4 regions of the Nonomuraea sp. CX421 genome follow, and region 1 is predicted to be linked to each of the others. Evidence: riboswitches for the same ligand, from Rfam matches in the RefSeq annotation. Region 1 holds a riboswitch; each other region holds the start of a gene.
What was found. A riboswitch is a leader RNA that binds a small molecule or an ion and turns the genes downstream of it on or off. The one in region 1 is predicted to bind cyclic di-AMP.
Positions count from the first base shown of each region.

Region 2: it holds a riboswitch for cyclic di-AMP, as region 1 does, so the genes downstream of both, AC5L3X_RS38495 (coiled-coil domain-containing protein) here and AC5L3X_RS04605 (hypothetical protein) in region 1, are expected to answer to the same signal.
Region 3: it holds a riboswitch for cyclic di-AMP, as region 1 does, so the genes downstream of both, AC5L3X_RS21315 (C40 family peptidase) here and AC5L3X_RS04605 (hypothetical protein) in region 1, are expected to answer to the same signal.
Region 4: it holds a riboswitch for cyclic di-AMP, as region 1 does, so the genes downstream of both, AC5L3X_RS02330 (C40 family peptidase) here and AC5L3X_RS04605 (hypothetical protein) in region 1, are expected to answer to the same signal.

Region 1 is NZ_JCADBK010000002.1:332,875-337,523, forward strand. It holds gene AC5L3X_RS04580 (roadblock/LC7 domain-containing protein) at 1-159, shown strand, start outside; gene AC5L3X_RS04585 (transcriptional regulator) at 163-975, shown strand; gene AC5L3X_RS04590 (roadblock/LC7 domain-containing protein) at 972-1,403, shown strand; gene AC5L3X_RS04595 (hypothetical protein) at 1,450-1,821, shown strand; gene AC5L3X_RS04600 (alpha/beta fold hydrolase) at 1,818-2,657, opposite strand; gene AC5L3X_RS04605 (hypothetical protein) at 2,704-3,474, opposite strand; cyclic di-AMP (ydaO/yuaA leader) riboswitch at 3,660-3,795, opposite strand; gene AC5L3X_RS04610 (DUF5302 domain-containing protein) at 3,961-4,161, opposite strand; gene AC5L3X_RS04615 (rod shape-determining protein) at 4,367-4,649, shown strand, end outside.
Region 2 is NZ_JCADBK010000042.1:14,805-19,453, forward strand. It holds gene AC5L3X_RS38475 (TrpB-like pyridoxal phosphate-dependent enzyme) at 1-92, shown strand, start outside; gene AC5L3X_RS38480 (50S ribosomal protein bL37) at 138-215, opposite strand; gene AC5L3X_RS38485 (DeoR/GlpR family DNA-binding transcription regulator) at 355-1,134, shown strand; gene galT (galactose-1-phosphate uridylyltransferase) at 1,131-2,213, shown strand; cyclic di-AMP (ydaO/yuaA leader) riboswitch at 2,281-2,418, shown strand; gene AC5L3X_RS38495 (coiled-coil domain-containing protein) at 2,423-3,376, shown strand; gene AC5L3X_RS38500 (carboxylesterase/lipase family protein) at 3,751-4,649, shown strand, end outside.
Region 3 is NZ_JCADBK010000011.1:143,532-148,180, forward strand. It holds gene AC5L3X_RS21305 (LysR family transcriptional regulator) at 1-78, opposite strand, end outside; gene AC5L3X_RS21310 (class I SAM-dependent methyltransferase) at 149-841, shown strand; cyclic di-AMP (ydaO/yuaA leader) riboswitch at 1,107-1,262, shown strand; gene AC5L3X_RS21315 (C40 family peptidase) at 1,321-1,917, shown strand; gene AC5L3X_RS21320 (DMT family transporter) at 2,081-2,494, opposite strand; gene AC5L3X_RS21325 (DMT family transporter) at 2,568-2,927, opposite strand; gene AC5L3X_RS21330 (MarR family winged helix-turn-helix transcriptional regulator) at 2,973-3,416, opposite strand; gene AC5L3X_RS21335 (gluzincin family metallopeptidase) at 3,541-4,380, shown strand; gene AC5L3X_RS21340 (M48 family metallopeptidase) at 4,393-4,649, shown strand, end outside.
Region 4 is NZ_JCADBK010000001.1:497,983-502,631, forward strand. It holds gene AC5L3X_RS02320 (RDD family protein) at 1-1,124, opposite strand, end outside; gene AC5L3X_RS02325 (amino-acid N-acetyltransferase) at 1,222-1,779, opposite strand; cyclic di-AMP (ydaO/yuaA leader) riboswitch at 2,037-2,185, shown strand; gene AC5L3X_RS02330 (C40 family peptidase) at 2,191-3,231, shown strand; gene AC5L3X_RS02335 (LuxR C-terminal-related transcriptional regulator) at 3,295-3,507, opposite strand; gene AC5L3X_RS02340 (cytochrome P450) at 3,791-4,649, shown strand, end outside.

The sequences.
Region 1 (4,649 bases):
ATGCTCGTCACCACCGACCAGGGCCACCACCTGCTCAGGCTGATGGAGACGGCCTTCGAGGGACCGCTGGTCATCTACGTCCGCCTCGACCTGGAACGGTCGAACCTGGCGCTCGCGCGCCACCGCCTGCGGGCCATCTCCAGCAGCCTGCTGACCTGACCCATGGCCCCCCTCGACACGCTGCTGGCGGGCCTCGCCCGCGAACGCTCCACCGGCGCCCTGCTCGTCGGCCGCGCCGGAACGGTCTTCCTCGACGAGGGGCGGGTGACGTACATGGAGTGCGTCCAGACGCCCGGAGTCGAGCGGCTGCTCACCGCGCGCGGCCGCTCGACCGAGGCGACCCTGCGCGGGATGCAGGCCGACGGCGGCTGCGAGCGGCTGCTCGCGGAGGGTGTTCTCACGCTCGGCGAGCTGCAGTACTGCGTGCTGGGCGCCGTCCTGGACGCCGCGTTCTTCCTGCTGCCGGTCGGCGGGACCCGGCCGAAGTTCCGCCCCGGCGAACGGCACTGGCTGGGCGGGCGCTGGTACTTCGAGGTGTCGGGGCTGCTGCGCGAGTGCGCGCGCCGCCGCGCGCAGCTCGCGCGGATCTGGCCGTCCGCCGAGGTGGACACCGCTCCGGTACGGCCGGCGCCCTGGCTCACCGGGCAGGGCGTCACTCTCGGCAGGGTCGAGTGGGAGGTCGTCGCCCGGGCCGACCACAAGGCGACGCCGCTCGACCTGGCCAGGCAACTGGGCAGGTCCGGCTACTCGATCCTGCTGGCCGTGCGCAGGCTGGCGGCGGCCGGGCTGCTGGTCCCGCGTGAGGAACCCGCGCCGGCCGAGGACCCCCGGCTGCCGAAGCGGTCCCGGCAGGCGGTCAAGGCGCCGTCCACCGGCGGCTCGACGGGGCCACCCCTCGGGCCGGCCGTGACGGCGGACCCCACAGACCTGGCCCTGCTGCTGCGCCTGAAGAAGGCCCTGGAGGAACTGGCATGAGGTTCCCCCCACTGACCGCCATGAGGTTGCCCGCACTGAGAAGGAGGCCGCCGGTGGAGCTGCGCGACGAGGTGCTCAAGGAGATGGTCCTCCTGCGCGAGCGCACCCCCGACATCAACGGCAGCGTCGCGTGCACGGTGGACGGGCTCGCGGTCGCCTGCGATCTCGAGGGCGACAACGGCGACCAGACGGCCGCGCTGACCGCCGCGATGGTCGCCATGAGCCGGCGCATGCTCGCCATGTCCGGCAAGGGCGACCTGGAGGAGACGCTCGTCTCAGGGGCGGCCGGGTTCGCCGCGTTCTACACCGCGGGCCCCACGATCGTCCTCACAGTCCTGGCACGGCCCGGCACGAACGTCGGGCTGCTCCGGCTGGAGGGCCGTAAGACGGCGGCCGCTGTCGGCCGCCACGCAGCACGGATCCGATGACCGATCGGACGACCGATCGGACGACCATCAACGAACGGAGGAAGACATGGCCAGCATGGACGTCTCTCTGAAGGAGATGATGACGATCGACGGCTCGCTCGGGGCCGCGATCGTCGACCACGGCAGCGGCATGGCGCTCGGCGCGCTCGGCGGCTCCAAGGAGCTGGATCTGCAGGTCGCCGCCGCGGGCAACACCGAGGTGGTCAAGGCCAAGCTGCGCACGATGGACTCGCTCGGGCTCAAGGACTCGATCGAGGACATCCTCATCACGCTCAGCGGCCAGTATCACATCATCCGTCCGATCAGCGGGCGCGGCGGCAAGGGGCTGTTCCTCTACCTCGCCCTCGACCGGGGGCGGGCCAATCTGGCGATGGCCCGCCACCAGCTCCGTGGCATCGAGGAGAAGCTGGACGTCTAGCCAGCGGTCAGCTTGGCGATGGCGCCCACGATGTCCGGCCACAGCGGCCTGGGCAGATCGTGGCCCATGCCGGGGTAGGTCAGTAGCGTGGCGCCGGGGATCGCCGCGGCGGTGGCCTGCCCGCCGGCCAAGGGGACGAGCTGGTCGTCCTCGCCGTGGATCACCAGACTGGGGACACCGACCCCGGCCAGCGCCCCGGTGCGGTCGGGCGAGACGAGGATCGCGGCCAGCTGCCGGGCCGTCCCGGCCGGGTCGTAGCACCGGTCGAAGGCCAGGCCGGTCAGTCTGGTGAGGCGCTCGCGGTCCAGCTCGTAGCCGGGCGAGCCGATCACGGTCCAGGTCTCCAGCGCCCGGGCGAGCGCCGTCTCACGGTCGGGAGCGGGCGGCGCGAACAGCACCGCGCCGGCCGCGGCCGTGGGCTGGGCCAGTCCAGGCCCGGGGGTGGACATGATGGAGGTGAGGCTGGACACCCGCCCGGGGTGGCGGATCGCCAGCGACTGGGCGATCATACCGCCCATCGAGGCGCCGACCACGTGGGCGGCCGGCCAGCCGAGCGCGTCCATCAGCCCGGCGGCGTCGTCGGCCATGTCGTCCAGCACGTACGACGAGGACGTCCCCAGGTCGGGGACGCCCTCGTCGTGGAAGTGCGTGGACAGGCCGGCGTCGCGGTTGTCGAACCTGACGACGTGGTGGCCCTGCTCGGCCAGCAGCTCGCACAGGTCGTCGTCCCAGTGGATGAGCTGGGCGCCCAGCCCCATGATCAGGAGCAGTGGGCGCCCGCCGGGCGAACCGAAGCTCTCGTACGCGATCTCGATGCCGTTCACGGCCGCACGCATGGTCACGAACCTAGAATGGCATTCTAGTCGGGGCCGGTAAAGCCCGTCAGCTCTTGATCGAGCGGATGTGCTCGCGGCCGGCGTAGGCCACGCCGCCCACGGTGGCCAGCCCGCCGACCAGGGCCAGGATCCCTGCCGTGTCCGCGGTCTCGACGTCCGGCTCGGGAGCGGCGTCCGGCTCGGGAGCGGCGTCCGGCTCGGGAGCGGCGACCAGGCGGCCGGCCGAACCTGGGGCGCTCTTCTGCTCGGTGCTCTCCTCGGCCAGGATCTCCGGCGGCTGGGCCGGGTTCCGGTCGATCCGGGACCAGGCGCCCGTGGAGAAGGCGACCGGGTGGTTCTTCTTGCCGACACCCTTGCCCCACTTGGTGATGACGTAGTCGACCTTGATGTGGCCCTGGCCGCCGATGCCGTCGACGCCCAGCGTGCGGGAGTTGAACGTGCCACCGGTCAGGTCGGCGAACGTCTTGGCGTCCAGGTCGAGCATGATGCCGTTGTTCGACGGGTTACCGGGACCCCGGTCGCCCACGAAGAACGGCATCTTCTTGCCCTTGTAGACGACATAGCCCTCGGTCAGCAGCGGCCAGCTCGGGCTGGCGGCCAGCTTCTTCTGCATCGGCTTGCCACTGGCGGGCAGACCGGTGTCACCGGCGCGGCCGGAGGAGTCATCCCAGAAGTAGGAAGCCGTGGTCGACCCCTGGAGCAGGACCTTCGCGTCGTCACCGGTGTCGGCGTGCGCCGTGCCCGTGCCGATGGCGAGCGCGGTGAGCGCCGCGGCGGTGACCAGGGGGAGGGTACGTTTACCAAAGCGAACGGCCATGAAGTGGTAGATCCTTTACCTCAGGAAGCAGGGAAACGGCACTCCACTCAGGAGGCGTAGCCGGGCGAAGGACGCCTGCGGGCGCTACGCGGGGAGCGCGAGAAAGTCTGCGGAGAAGTGCCGCTCAGTGGTCGGCTTGCGCCTTTGCGCGAGGTGGGGATGTGCGGGGGTGCTTCACGATAGGGTCGTCCTCTCCATCTCGCCTACCGGGTTAGCTGACGGGTTCGGGCGTGGAGATGCCCTACCGGCACGAGTGCCGGATTCACCCCAGAAAGGTGGGTCCCCGGTTCCCGCCTGAGCGGGATTCGGCGCCAGCCGGCCGCCGCTTCCTGGACGAAGCGACCAAGTCACCAGCTGGTAACTCCAAAAGACTAACCCAGGAATCGGACATACGCAATGAAAGCCCCATGAAACGGGCTAAGATCTACCCGAGACGGCAAAGAGAAGGGGGGCACGGCGTCCCGTACCCCCCGAAAACGTCAGGTCTCAGCCACCGCTCTTGCGTCTGAACGATCGCTTGTTGGCAGCCGGACCGTGGGCCCCGTGAATCTTGGACTGGTCGGCGCCCCTGCCACCCGCGCCCGAGTCGGCATGCTGGTTGCGCTTGCGCTCCAGCGCCTCGCGGAACTTGCGCTTCATCTCGTCCTCGGGAGTCTCGCTGACTTCCGGCTCCGGTGTTTCCGCCATGAGGACCTCCTGGTGTTGGGGACAAATCAAAGCTTCGCATGGTCACGCCCGTGACGCGAAACCGGCCACGCGAACCGCGCGTCTCCCGCCGGACAGGGGCCCAGCGCGCGATGCGGCACGCACGCTGCGTGGTCGTGCCCCGCGAAGAATCTCCCTTATGTGGCGTTGAGGTGTGGTTCATCCCGGTTAGACCACTGAGGTGGCGTTGAGCCTGTTCCGTCTCATGGGCCAGGACCTGGCGGTGGATCTCGGCACAGCCGGCACGCGGATCTACTCCCGGGGCAGGGGCATCGTGCTCGACGAGCCCTCGCTCGTCGCGCATCACCCTCGTACGGGAAAGATCGTGGCGTACGGGGCGGAAGCCGACGATCTGGACGGTGAGACCCGGCTGATCCGGCCCGTCTGGGGGCAGGGCACGTTCGACCGCGACTTCACCCGGCGGATGCTCAAGCACTTCCTGCGCAAGGTGCACGCGCACCCGTACGCCC
Region 2 (4,649 bases), on a different contig from region 1:
CCGCCTACGACCGCTACCTGTCGGGGGCGATGGAGGACTTCTCGCTGCCCCAGGAGCGCATCGACGAGGCCCTCACGGGGCTGCCGGGTTAGGGTGCCGCCCGTGGTGAGCGCGTCTCGCCACGGGCGACCTGCCGTTCAACGCGCCGTGGGGCGCTTGCCGTGGTTGGCCTTCTTCTTCTTGCGAGCCTTGCCCTTGCGAGCGCGCCTGGCCATGGCCTCTCCTCGGTGATCGAGTGGGATGCGATCTCCAAAGTCTCGCGCCTCCGGGCTCGGCACAAGCGATCCATCGCTCCTAACATTCTTCAACATATCCATGTCATAATTTGGTGGAATCTGTTGGAAGGAGTGGGGCGTGCTCGCACAGCAGCGGCAGCAGACCATCCTTGAGCGCGTACGCGGCAGCGGTGGCGTCCGGGTGGCCGACCTCGTGCGCGAGCTCGGCGTCTCCGACATGACGATCCGCCGCGACCTCGAGGTGCTGGCCGAGCGGGGCCTGCTGGAGAAGGTGCACGGCGGCGCCACGGCCCTCGGCCCCGGCTCCACCGAGGAGCCGGGCTTCACCGCCAAGTCCGCCCGCCAGCAGCGGGAGAAGGACGCCATCGCGCGCCGCGCCGCCGGGCTGGTGCGACCGGGCACCGCCGTGGCGCTCTCGGCGGGCACCACCATCTGGGCGCTGGCCCATCACCTGGTCGGCGTGCCCGAGCTCACGGTCATCACCAACTCGATCCCGGTCGCCGACGTCTTTCATCGCAACCCGCGCGCCGACCGCACGGTCGTGCTCACCGGCGGGGTCCGCACTCCCTCCGACGCGCTGGTGGGGCCCGTGGCCGTGGCCGCGATCCGCCGCCTGCACGTCGACACGCTCTTCCTCGGGGTGCACGGGATGGGGGTGCGCGCCGGGTTCACCACGCCCAACCTGCTCGAATCGGAGACCGACCGGGAGCTGGTGGCCGCGGCGCACCGGCTGGTCGTCCCCGCCGACCACACGAAGTGGAACACCGTCGGCATCAGCACGATCGCCCAGCTGACCGAGGCCGACGTGGTCATCAGCGACGCGGCCCTGCCCGAGGACGCACGTCTTGAGCTGGCCGAGCGGGTCGGCGAGCTGATCATCGCAGAGGATTCGCAGTGAAACGGACCATCACCCACCTGGCCGACGGACGTGAGCTGATCTACTTCGACCGGCGCGACGACGCCGACCGGAGCGCGATCGACCGGCGGCCGCTCGATCCCCGGCCGGTGGCCTCGGAGCTGCGGTACGACCCGCTGACCGAGGAGTGGATCGCGGTGGCGGGGCATCGGCAGACTCGGACGTTCCTGCCTCCGGCTGACGAATGTCCGTTGTGCCCGTCGTCCGGCACGCGGGCCTCAGAGATCCCGGCGCACGACTATGACGTGGTGGTGTTCGAGAACCGCTTCCCCTCCTTCTCCGGAAATTTCGGCGCTTATGAGGATGTGGGCGGGTTGAGTGAGGTTCGCCCGGGGGTGGGGCGGTGCGAGGTGATGTGTTTCACCTCGGACCACTCCTCGTCGTTCTCGCGCCTGTCTCCCTCGCGGGTCGAGCTCGTCATGGAGGCCTGGGCCGACCGTACGGCCGAGCTGTCCGCCCTGGAGGGCGTCGAGCAGGTGTTCTGCTTCGAGAACCGGGGTGAGGAGATCGGCATCACGTTGACGCACCCGCACGGGCAGATCTACGCCTACCCGTACGTCACCCCCCGGACGAAGCTGCAGCTCGGCGCCGCCTCCCGCTACGCGGCCGGGCACGGGGGCGCCAACCTGTTCGCCGACGTGCTGGCCGCCGAGCGCGCCGCGGGGATCCGGGTGGTCGCCTCCAACGAGCTGTGGACCGCCTTCGTGCCGGCCGCCGCCCGCTGGCCGTTCGAGGTGCACGTGTATCCGCACCGGCGGACGCCCGACCTGGCGGCGCTGTCGGAGGAGGAGCGGGCCGCGTTCGCCCCGCTCTACACCTCGGTGCTGCGGGCGCTCGACGGGCTGTTCGACGTCGTCATGCCGTACGTCTCGGCCTGGCACCAGGCGCCCGTACGGCGGGACCGCGAGCTGGCCTACCTGCACCTGGAGCTGTTCAGCATCAGGAGGGCGCCCGGGAAGCTGAAGTTCCTGGCCGGCTCGGAGTCGGCGATGGGCGCGTTCGTCAACGACGTGTCGCCCGAGGAGGCCGCACGGATGCTTCGATCACAGGTAGATCACTAATTGATTTCTACTTAGAGTCGCATGACCTTCGTTTTACTACTAATATCCCTTCTGCACCGGCCATAACTGCCGTTGCGCGCCTAATCCCGGGCGCGTCGCCCGGGAACCGGGGACCCACCGCATCTGGGGTGAATCCACTTCGGTGGTAGGGCGACTCCCATGCCCGAACCCGTCAGCTAACCCGGTCGGCAGAGGGAGAGGACATCTTCGTGGCGGCTGCGCTCCCCACGCGTCTTGCCATCGGCCTCACCGCCGCCGCGGCACTGGCCTTCGGCTCAGCGCCCGCGTCGGCCGCGCCGAAACCCAGCGAGGCCCAGCTCCGGGCCGAGCTGAAGAGCCTGAACAAGAAGGTCGACAAGCTCATCGAGGCCTACAACCTCAAGCGGGTCGAGCTGGCCGAGGCCCGGCAGGCCGCGGCGACCGCCAAGGAACGGCTCGCCACCTCCGAAGAGGCCCTCACGACGGCCGAGAAGCGGGTCGCCGAGATCGCCCGGCTGCGCTACCAGAACGCCGAGCTCTCCCTGCCCAGCGTGCTGCCTCCCAGCAGCGGAGGCGGCGCGGCGGTGCTCGACCAGTTGACCGCCGAGCAGCAGGCCGTCGTCCAGGGCGTGGCCGACGCCCGGGACGAGAAGAAGCAGGCCGCCGAAGCCGCCACCGCGCTCACCGCCAAGGTCAGCGCCGACGCGACCAGCGTCGACCAGCAGCGCGACGAGGCCGAGGACCTCATCAAGGACATCGAGAAGAAGCTCCGGGATCTCATCCCGGTCAGCACCGGCCGGCGTTCCAACGGCACCTGGACACCCGAGCTGCCGTCCGGCTCGGACAACATCACCACCCGTACGCGTGCGATCCGGGCGTTGATCCAGAAGAACTTTGCGCTGCCGTACAGCGTGGGCTGCTTCAGGTCGGGTTCGAGCGGCGAGCATCCGCTGGGGCGCGCCTGCGACTTCATGATGAGCACGGGTGGTTCCATGCCGAGCGCGGCCAACTCGGCGCTCGGCGACCGCATCGCCGAATGGACCCTGCAGAACAGGGCCAAGCTCGGGGTCAAGTACGTGATCTGGAAGCAGCGCATCAACCACGGGTCCGGCTGGAGCGCCATGTCCAACCGGGGCAGCATCACCGAGAACCACTTCGACCACGTACACATCTCGATGCACTGAAGAGGGACGAACGGCATCTGACGCGCCACGCGCACCGACGACGAAGCCGATCGCACCGGTGGCTTCGCGCGCGAGCACCTACTCGACAGGCTGGCTGAGCAGTTGCGGCGCGGGTGTCCTGACCCGGTTCATCAGCCGTGCCGCCACCGAAGGGGACAGCACGCTCCCGCCCTTGGCGGCGGCCCGCGCTCCGTGCAGCAGGTCCTCCCGGGGAGCGTCCTTGAGCAGGTAGCCGATCGCGCCCGCCTCGATCGCCGGAAGGACGAGGGTATCCGGGCCGCCGGGCGGCGGCCCGGCGTTCGGCTAAATGCTTTGCCCGTAGCTGGCGCGCGCTGGGATGCTCGGCCGAGCAGGAACGGAGAGGAGACCGCGAAGTGGCCGTCACCGCGTCCGGCAGGCCGTCCGAGTCCGAGCCGGAAGTCCGCACGACGGCCGGCGTCCTCCGCGGCGGCCGCGAGGCGGGCCTGGCGGTCTTCCGCGGCATCCCGTTCGCCGAGCCGCCGGTCGGCGCCCTCCGTTTCGCCGCGCCACAGCCGCTGCGCGGCTGGGAGGGGGTGCGCCCGGCGGTCGCGTACGGCCCGCCGCCCCCGCAGTCCGGCCTGCTCGGGGCGTCTGAGGGCACCACCGGCGACGACTGGTTGACGGTCAACGTCTGGACACCGGAGCCGGATCCGGCGGCGGGGCTCCCGGTGATGGTGTGGATCCCCGGCGGCGGTTACGCCATGGGCCACTCCAGCCTCCCGGAATACGACGCCGGGCACCTGGCCGGCGGCGGAGCCGTGGTCGTGACCCTCAACTACCGTCTCGGCATCGAGGGTTTCGCGCAGATCGGCGGAGCCCCGGCCAACCGGGGGCTGCTCGACCAGGTCGCGGCCCTGCGGTGGGTGCGGGACAACATCAGGGGGTTCGGCGGCGATCCGGACCGGGTCACGGTCTTCGGGCAGTCGGCGGGCGGCGGATCGGTCGCCGCGTTGCTCGCCATGCCGCGCGCCGCCGGGCTCTTCTCGCGGGCGGTCGCGCAGAGCGTGCCGGGGACGTTCTTCTCCCCCGAGCTGGCCGCCGACATCGCCGCCGCCTGCGCCGCCGAGCTGGGGGTACGGCCCACGGTGTCCGGCCTGTCGGCGGTGGCCCCGGCCCGGCTGCCGGCCGCGGGCGACGCGATCTTCGCCAAGACGGTGCAGTGGCGGGAGCGCTGGGGGCAGATCACCCACCGGCCGATCCCGTTCGCACCGGTCGTCGACGGTGACGTCCTGCCGGTGACCCCTTGGCAGGC
Region 3 (4,649 bases), on a different contig from region 1:
GAGCTCCCCGGCCGCGGCCGAGAAGGAGCCGAGCCTGCCCACCTCGTGCAGCACCCGGAGCGACCAAAGGTCAAGCATGCATGGAGCTTATGCCTTTCATGCCGAATCCGCAGTAGTGCGCATGCCTCGGCCGGTGGATGCTCGGCACATGGAGACGATCGACGACCATCAACTGGACTGGCTGGACGAGGTGCTGCCCGGTGGGCCCGTCCGGATCCTCGACGCCGGGTGCGGCGACGGCGGGCTGGCCGCCGCGCTGGCCCGGCACGGGCACGAGGTCACCGCCCTGGACATCTCGGCCGAGGCCGTCGCGGCGGCGCGGTCGGCCGGGGTGCCCGCCGTGCGGGCCGACCTGGCGAGTCATCGGGACGACCCGTTCGACGTGATCATCCTGTCGCTTTCGCTGCACCACATGAGCCCGCTGGAGGCCGTGCTCGACCGGGCGGCCGCGCTGCTGGCCCCCGGCGGGACCCTGGCGGTGGACGAGTTCGCCTGGGACCGGGCCGGCGCGGCGGACGCCGCCTGGTTCTACGACGCGGGCGCGCTGCTGGCCGCCGCCGGGCTCGCCGACTTCCCGCGCGGGCCCTGCCCGGACCCGGCCGGGCGCTGGCGGGCCGCCCACGCGGGATACGCGCGCGGTGACGCCATGCTCGCCGGGATCGCCGCGCGCTTCCGGATCGACGACGTACGGCGTCAGCCGTACCTGTCCCGCTACCTCGGCGGCAGGTTGGTCTCCGGCGCCGAGGAGGTCGCCGGAGAGCTGTGGCGGATCGAGCGCGAGCGGATCGCGGCCGGGACCCTCCAGCATGTGGGGCTCAGGGTGACAGCGCGACAGAAGTGACATTTGGGACCTGACACACAGGCGTTTCGTCAAGTGTGAGGAGGGTCACATTCTCATTACAGAACCCCCTGATAAACAGGGGCTCATCACCTTACTGACACCTTTATCGGATCTTTACAGCTTGACTCTGCCTTTGCTTGTTCGTGACAAAGCGGCGTAGGTTCTGGCGTCGCGGCGAACACGCCATGTTCGCCGCCCGCCGACATCGGTCCGCCGATGTGGTCGAGACAAAGATCCGCCGGTCGCCGTCCGCCTCGAACGCGAGGCCGGTGACCTGCCGAATCCGTGCAGCCAGGAGGCACGGAACCGGGGACCCAGCGATCCTTCGTGGATCAGGGGTGAATCGGCGCGCATCGCGCCGTAGGGCGACTTCCAGGCCCGAATCCGTCAGCTAACCCGGTAGGCGTTCGTGGAAGATCCAAGGAGAAATCCTGTCTACCTCGCAAAACCCCCGTCTGTCCCGCCTTGCCCTGAGTGGCGTGGCCCTCACGATGACCGTGACGGCCGGCGGCCTGGTGCACCCCGCTCAGGCCGAGGTGGCGACGGCGAGCGGCTCGGCCCTTTCCCCCGCGACGGCCACGACGGCCACGACGGGCGCCACGGTGCGGACCACGGCGCCCGCGCGGACCAACGCCGGATCGGTGACCGTCGCGTCCGGGAAGAACAAGACCGCGAAGAGTAAGACCGCGAAGAGATCGAAGGCCGCACGGCAGCAGGCGAAGGCCCGCACGGCCGTCGCCGTGGCCAGGAACCAGATCGGTGACCCGTACCGGTACGGCGCCACCGGACCCGGTTCGTTCGACTGCTCCGGCCTCGTCCAGTACGCCTGGAGGAAGGCCGGGGTGACGATCCCGCGCGTGACGAACAGCCAGTACGCACGCATCAAGAAGAAGGTCTCCTGGAAGAACCTCCAGCCAGGAGACCTGATGTTCTTCCGCGGGCTCGGTCACGTGGGCATGTACGTCGGCAAGGGCAAAATGATCCATTCGCCGAGGACCGGCTTCACGGTACGCGTCGAGAAGGTCAGCGGGTGGCGCAAGTCGTCGTTCGTGGGGGCGGTACGTCCCGGTCTGTGACCTGTAGGGCCGAATGGGAGCTGGCGGAATCTCAGCGGTCTGTCGCCGACTTGTCGTTCGCGGCAGACCGCTGGGATTCGCTCCGCCGAGTGACTCCCGGCCGCTCAGGAGGGAGACCCGGCTTCGGGTGAATGCCGGCGGTGCGACCGCGAACCTCCTGGGGTCACCGGTCGGTCACGGTTCGCGCGTCAGACGTGGACGCGGCTTTCCCGGCCTCGGGCTCGGGGCTGTCCGCGAGCTTCAGCCAGACGACCCCCGCGATGATCACTGCCAGCCAGAACGCTCGAGTGACAGTGAGTGACTCGTCGAAGAACACCGGGCCGAGGACGGCGGCGCCGACTGCGCCGATGCCCGCCCAGACGGCGTAGCCGATCCCGACGTCGATGTTCCGGAGAGCGACGCTGAGGCAGAAGAGCGTCAGCAGGAAGAACACGACGGCGGAGACGGACCAGCCCAGGACGGTGAATCCCGCGCTGCCTCCGACGCTGAGCGCGTAGCCGACCTCGAATGCTCCGGCCAGCAGGAGCACGAGCCACGCACCGGCCTTGGAACCGTGCTGTGCGCCTGTCGCGGTCATGGGGGTCAGTCCTTTCGTGATGCGGGAGTGTGGGGCGAGCGGGTGGTGCGCGGTGGGGACGCCGGATGGCTCATCAGGCCGCTCCACTGAGTTGCAGTCCGACGACGCCGGCGATGACGATGAGGATGCCGAGGAGCTTCCTCCCGTTCAGACGCTCGCCGAGCAGCAGTGCGCCGACGACGACGATCCCGACGCCTGCCACCGAGGTCCAGAGGGCATAACCGACGCCGACGTCGAAGGTGAGAAGTGCCAGGCTGAGGAAGAAGGTCGCGATCGCGCCGCTGACCAGGGTCGCGGCGGTCCACCACAGGTGGGTGAAGCCCTTCGCCTTGCTTGCCGAGAGGGCCACCGCGATCTCGAAGATCACGGCGACTCCCAGGTAGAGCCAGCTCATGGGTGTTCCTTTCGGGTAGATTCCTGCATGTACATGCATATGAGAACGCGTGATTCGGCCCCCGCGATCGGGCGCGGGGGATCGTCAGGGGACGACCAGGTTGCCGAGGTCGCTCAGAGCGCGGCTGAGCCGGCTCGCGTCGAGCTGCGGATAGTGCGCCGCCACGTGGCCGAGGAGTTCGCGAACCCGCTCCTCGTAAGGGCCGCGCACCTCCCGGACCAGGCCCTCTCCCTGCTCGGTGATGACCGCGTAGACCCCGCGCCCGTCGTCAGGGCAGATGTCGCGGCGAGTCAGGTTCTTCGCCTCCAGGCGACTCACCAGGCGTGTGACGGAGCTCTGGTTCAAGCCGACCCGCTGGGCGAGATCGTTCACGCGCAGCTCCTTGTCGGGAGCCTGGGCGAGGTGCGTCAGCGCGCGGTACTCCGTGAGCCCGACCCTGTGGGCGTCCAGGAGCCACTTGCCCAGACTCGCATCCACCGCCGACGTGAACGCGGCGACCTGGGACCATGCCGAACTGAGGCTGCCCATGGACGCGGAGTCTGAGACAGATGACTGCATGTGCATGCAGCTAAACTAGCATGATTCTCGGCCCACGCGGGCCCGGCCGGGACCGGAGGGTCGAGAACCCGCGGGCCGACTACCATCGGTCAACGTGTCCGCGCAGGTGAGCCGTCGAGCCGTGCTGGCGGCCGTGCTGCTCCTCGCGCTGCCGTCCGCGGCCGGCCCGTTCGGTCCGCACCCTGGGGCGGTCATGTCCCCGTCCGAGGGCCTGCCGCCCGAGGCGCGCGGGATCTGGCCCGGCGCGCGCGTCTCGCACGGCGTGCGGGCGGTCGTCGCCGGGCATCCCGGCGCCGACCGCGAGCTGCTCGGAGACCTGGCCCGCAGGGCCGACCTGGCCGGCGCGCGGGTCGCGGAGGTGCTCGGCCAGCCGGTGCGTCCCGTCGTGCTGGTGCCCGGCTCGGCCGGGGAGGCGGCGCGGCTGGCCGGGGTCGCCGAGGTGGACGGGCTGGCGGCCGTGGCGGACGCGGGCCGGGTGATCGTGGTGCCGGAGAACTTCGCGCGGCTCACCCCGACCGGCCGCGACGTCGTCCTGACGCACGAGCTCACCCACCTCGTCGCGGGCACCGAGGGGCTTCCCACCTGGCTGTACGAGGGGTTCGCCGACTATGTCGGCTACCGCGACGCGGGGCTGGCCGTGCCGGTGGCCGCCGCGGAGCTGACCGAGGAGGTGCGGGCCGGGCGGCCGCCCCGCGAACTCCCCGGGCCGGCGGCGTTCGCGCCAACGGACGACACCGAGCGCCTGGCCCGTTCGTACCAGGAGGCGTGGCTGGCGTGTCGCTTCCTGGCCGAGCGATCCGGCGAAGGGACTCTGGTGAGGCTCTACCGTGATGCCCAGAGGGCAGGAGTCGACCGGGCGCTGGCCTCGGCGGGGCTCTCGGTCGGGACGTTGACGGCACAGTGGCGCGCGTACGTGCGCCGGCAACTGGCGTAAGGGGACGCGCGCATGGACGATCGGCAGGACGCCAAGGACGCCAAGGACGCACCGGAGGCCAGGGACGCACCGGAGGCCAGGGACGCACCGGGCGCGAAGGACGTACCGGGCGCATCGGAAGGGCCCGCCGGCTCCACCGCCGTTCCGTCCGAGCCCGACGGCGCGTCGCGCGAGAACCCTGGGCCGGCCGGAGCGGGCGGAGACGGAGAAAACGGAGACGGAGCGGGCGGCGACGGAGAGAAGCGGCGGCTGCGCTGGGAGGCGGGCGC
Region 4 (4,649 bases), on a different contig from region 1:
ATGAAGAACTCGTAGGCGACGTAGAGGGCGGTCATGAGGATGGCCATCATGAGGCCGAACACGAAGGGCCCCATCAGGCCCGTCGTCTGGCCGGTGGTCCAGTTGTAGCTGGCGAGGAAGAGGCCTCCCAGGATCAGCGACAACACGGTCGAGATCACACCGAAGATGACACCGTCGATCAGCCTCGCCACCAACCGCTGCCACCACTCCGCGAGCGGCGCCGGCGCGCCCGGCGGCTGCACGCCCACCGGCTGGCCGTAACCGGGCTGACCGTAGCCCTGCTGGCCGTAACCGGGCTGACCGTAGCCCTGCTGCGGCTGGCCGTACTGCTGCTGGCCGTAACCGGGCTGGCCGTAGCCCTGCTGGGGCTGCGCGTAGCCGGGCTGCCCGCCGTACTGCTGCTGACCGTACTCCGGCTGGGAGGGCGGCTGCTGGCCGTACTGCTGCTGACCGTAACCGGGCTGCTGGCCGTACTGCTGACCCGAGGGCGGCTGCTGGCCGTAACCGGGCTGCGACTGCCCCTGCTGACCGTAGCCCTGCTGGCCCGAAGGCTGCTGCTGGCCGTACTCCGGCTGCTGGGCGTAACCAGGCTGGCCGTATTCGGGCTGCCCCTGCTGCTGGCCATAGCCCTGCTGACCGTATTCGGGCTGCTGGCCATAGCCCTGCTGACCGTATTCGGGCTGCTGGCCGTACTGCGACTGCTGGCCGTACTGGGGCTGCTGACCATAGCCGGGCTGGGACTGGCCCTGCTGACCGTAACCGGGCTGGGACTGACCTTGCTGACCGTAACCGGGCTGGGACTGGCTCTGCTGACCGTAACCCTGCTGGCCGTACTGGGGCTGCTGGCCGTAGCCGGGCTGCCCCTGCTGGCCATAGCCCTGCTGGCCGTAGTCGGCCTGCTGGCCGTACTGGGGCTGCTGACCATAGCCCGGCTGGGACTGGCCCTGCTGGCCGTACTGGGGCTGGCCCTGCTGCTGGCCGTAGTCGTCGGCACGGTAGCCGACGACCGTCACATCGGGGTCGGGCTCGCCATGGGGACGACCCTGGTACTGCTGTCCGTATTCAGGAGATCCAGGATTCTCGCCGGATTCGTCCTGAGGATACGGTGGCTGTCCTGTGCTCACCGTGTCACCTCGCTTCGAGTGCGCATGTGGCACGTGTCAGGACACATGCCTGTGTCGCCCAACGTATCGACATAGGTATCAACAATCACCTTTCGCCTTAGTCAAGATCCGAGTCACCTGATGTCAAGTGGAGCAGCATGCGGGTGTTGCCCAAGGTGTTCGGCTTGACATGTTCGAGATCAAGGAACTCCGCCACACCCTCGTCGTACGAGGCCAGGAGTTCGGCATAGACCTCAGGGGAGACAGGCGTGCCCTGGATGGGATGGAATCCGTGCCTGCCGAAGAAGTCGACTTCGAATGTGAGACAGAAGACCCGCTGCAGGCCGAGCTCTCGGGCCGTGCCCAGCAGCGCGGAGACGATGCGGTGACCGATCCCGAGCCCGCGGTGTTCGGGGTCCACGGCCACCGTGCGGATCTCGGCGAGGTCCTCCCAGAGCACGTGCAGCGCCCCGCAGCCGACGACCTCTCCTGACCGCTCGGCCACCCAGAACTCCTGGACGTCCTCGTACAGCGTGACCGTGGCCTTCCGCAGCAGGCGGGGCCCGGCGCCCGCGTAGGTGGCGACCAGGCGTCCGATGGTCCTGACATCGGCGGTGCGGGCACGGCGCACGAGAATGCCGGTGTCCTGGACCGTCACTTCGGTGGCCTGTTCCATGGCTCTCCAGAGTACAGATCGCATTACGGCTCGCCCGTAAATCTCTCCTCTTGCCCTTCTCCCGACATGTCACTCCCAGAAGGACAAGGCCAGCTCAAGCAGGGGCAAACGCGGCATAAAATCAGTCAGGGTCGCCTGGGCCCGACATCACCTTGTGACCCATCGGTGGCGCAATCTCAACCGAGTTGGCAGTTCTGGTTGAGCAAGAACCCAAGGTGCACTAATGTCCAGCGACGATGTCACCCATGCGATCGCCGCGTGGAGACGCGCCCAATCCCCCACGGGGGAGCCGGGGACCCGCCGGTGGCCGCCAACCACCACTGGGGTGAATCCGAGCGCGACGCTCGGTAGGGCTGCTCCGGCCCGAACCCGTCAGCTAACCCGGTAGGCGTCGATGAGAGGAGCTGGTCGGTGAAGCGCACGCGCGATCGCGGGAGGAAGATCGCGGGCGAGCACGCCCGCCCCCCGGAACATTCCGGGCCCCGCCGGTTCGCCGTCCTCGGCGCCGCCATCGCCGCGCTCGTCTTCGCCCTCCCCGCGGCTCCGGTCGCCGCCGATCCCACGCCATCCCTCAGCGAGCTGTCCAAGCAGGTCGAGGAGATGCACACGCGGATCGCGACGCTGACCGAGGAGTACAACGGCCAGCGCGAGAAGCTCAAGGCCGCCCAGAAGTCGGCCGCGGCCGCGAAGAAGACACTGGCCGCCAGCGAGACCGACCTGGCCACCAAGCGCGCCAAGGCCAGCCTGCTGGCCCAGAACGAGTACATGACCGGCGGCCTCGGCCGGGCCATGGCCCTGATCAGCTCCGACGACCCCGAGCGGTTCCTCGACCGCGCCGCCACCACCTACGCCCTGGAGCAGCAGCAGGGCGAACAGGTCAACCAGGTCAACCGGGCCAGGGCGACGGCCGAGCAGGCCAGGGACAGTGCGGCTTCGCGCATCGACGAGGTGCGGAAACTCGTCGACGACCTCGGCGGCAAGCGCGACAAGATCGTGACACTGGTCGCCAAGGTCGAGAGCAACCTGTTCAACCGCGCGCTCGGCGAGGCCGGCCGTCCCGGCACCCGCGCCGTGCGGGTCAACCTGCCGATCGCGGGCAGCGGCAAGGCCGCCGAGGCCGCCAGGTGGGCGCTGACGCAGCAGCTCAAGCCCTACGTCTGGGGCGCCGAGGGGCCGAGCGGCTACGACTGCTCCGGCCTGGTCATGGCCGCCTACCAGCGAGTCGGCATCTCGCTGCCGCACTACACGGGCAGCCAGTGGACCGCCGGCCGGCATGTCTCCAAAGAGGAGATGCGGCCGGGCGACCTGGTGTTCTTCTACAGCGACCTGCACCATGTCGGCATCTATCTCGGCGGCGGCATGATGGTCCACGCGCCCCGCACCGGCGACGTCGTGCGCATCGCGTCGATCGCCCGGCGGCCGTTCGCCGGCGCCGTACGCATTGCCGACTGAGCGCCTTCACCCAGGGCACCCGATCTCACGGCGAGGCTCCGGCGACCGGGCGCCGGTTCTCCGCTAGATCAGCTGGCGGCGCGCCGCCCAGGCCACGGCCTCGATCGCCGTGGCCACCCCGATGCGGTCGCAGATCCCTCGCAGCCTGCGGCGGACCGTACGGCCGCTGATATCCAGCCGTCTGCCGACCCGATCGACCGTGACTCCCTTGGCAAGCTCCGCCAGCAACGCTAAGTCGGCATGGCTCAGCTCAACACCCTCGGTGAGCACATCCATCGGGAGCCCTCCCCCCAACAGCGATTCTCCCCGAACCACCTGCTCGTCCCGCAGACGGTAAACGCATATCTGAAAGGTCGTCAAGCGCGATAATCCCTGCACTTGACCTATACATTGACATGATCCGTTATATATGAAGTACTCGTGATATGTCGCTACACTTCGGAGCGCGATGAGCGGCCACAGTGACCCTTACAGCTCGTCTACGAGCGCGACCGACCTCCTGGGTTTTGATCCGTTCGATCCGGAGTTTCTACGCGATCCCTACTCGCACTATCGGGAAATGCGGCAGCAGGGCGCGCTGCTCCGCACCCGGGGCGGGCTCCTGGTGGCGACCACGTACGAGCACTGCTCGACCCTGCTGCGCCACCCGGCCTTCGGCCACGACTCCAATCCGCTCAGGACGGCCGATCCGGAGCAGCGCGTGCCATCGTTCCTGCGCATGGACCCGCCCGACCACACGCGCCTTCGCGGCCTGGTCAGCAGGGCCTTCACCCCACGAATGATCGAACGGCTCCGGCCGCGGATCGAGGCGATCACCGCCGAGCTGATCACCGCGCTGCCCGAGGAGGGCGACCTGGTCTCCGGGTTCGCCTACCCGCTGCCGGTCATGGTGATCACCGAGATGCTCGGTGTGCCCGCCGATGATCACGGACGCTTCCAGGGCTGGAGCGAGGCGCTGGCCCGCGGCCTTGACCCGCTGCTGTCCACCGAGCTGATGTCGGAGAGCGAGCGCGCCCGGCTGGAGTTCGGCGACTACTTCCGGGGGCTCATCAAGGAGAGGCGCAGCCGGCCGGGCGACGACTTGCTCAGCGCGCTCGCCCAGGTCGAGGAGCTGACCGAGGCCGAGCTGCTCGCCACCTGTGTTCTGCTCCTTGTCGCCGGTCACGAGACGACCGTCAACCTCATCGCCAACGGCGTGCTCGCCCTGCTGCGGCACGGCGCGCTGCCCCTGGCCGCCGAACACCCCCGGGAGGTCGTCGAGGAGGTGCTGAGGTACGACCCGCCGGTCCAGCTGACGCTCAGGTCCGCGCTGCGGGACACGGAGCTGGGCGGCACGCCGACGCCGGCGGGCACCCCCGTGCTCGCGCTGATCGGCGCCGCCAACCGGGACCCGGCGGAGTACGCGGACCCCGACCGGT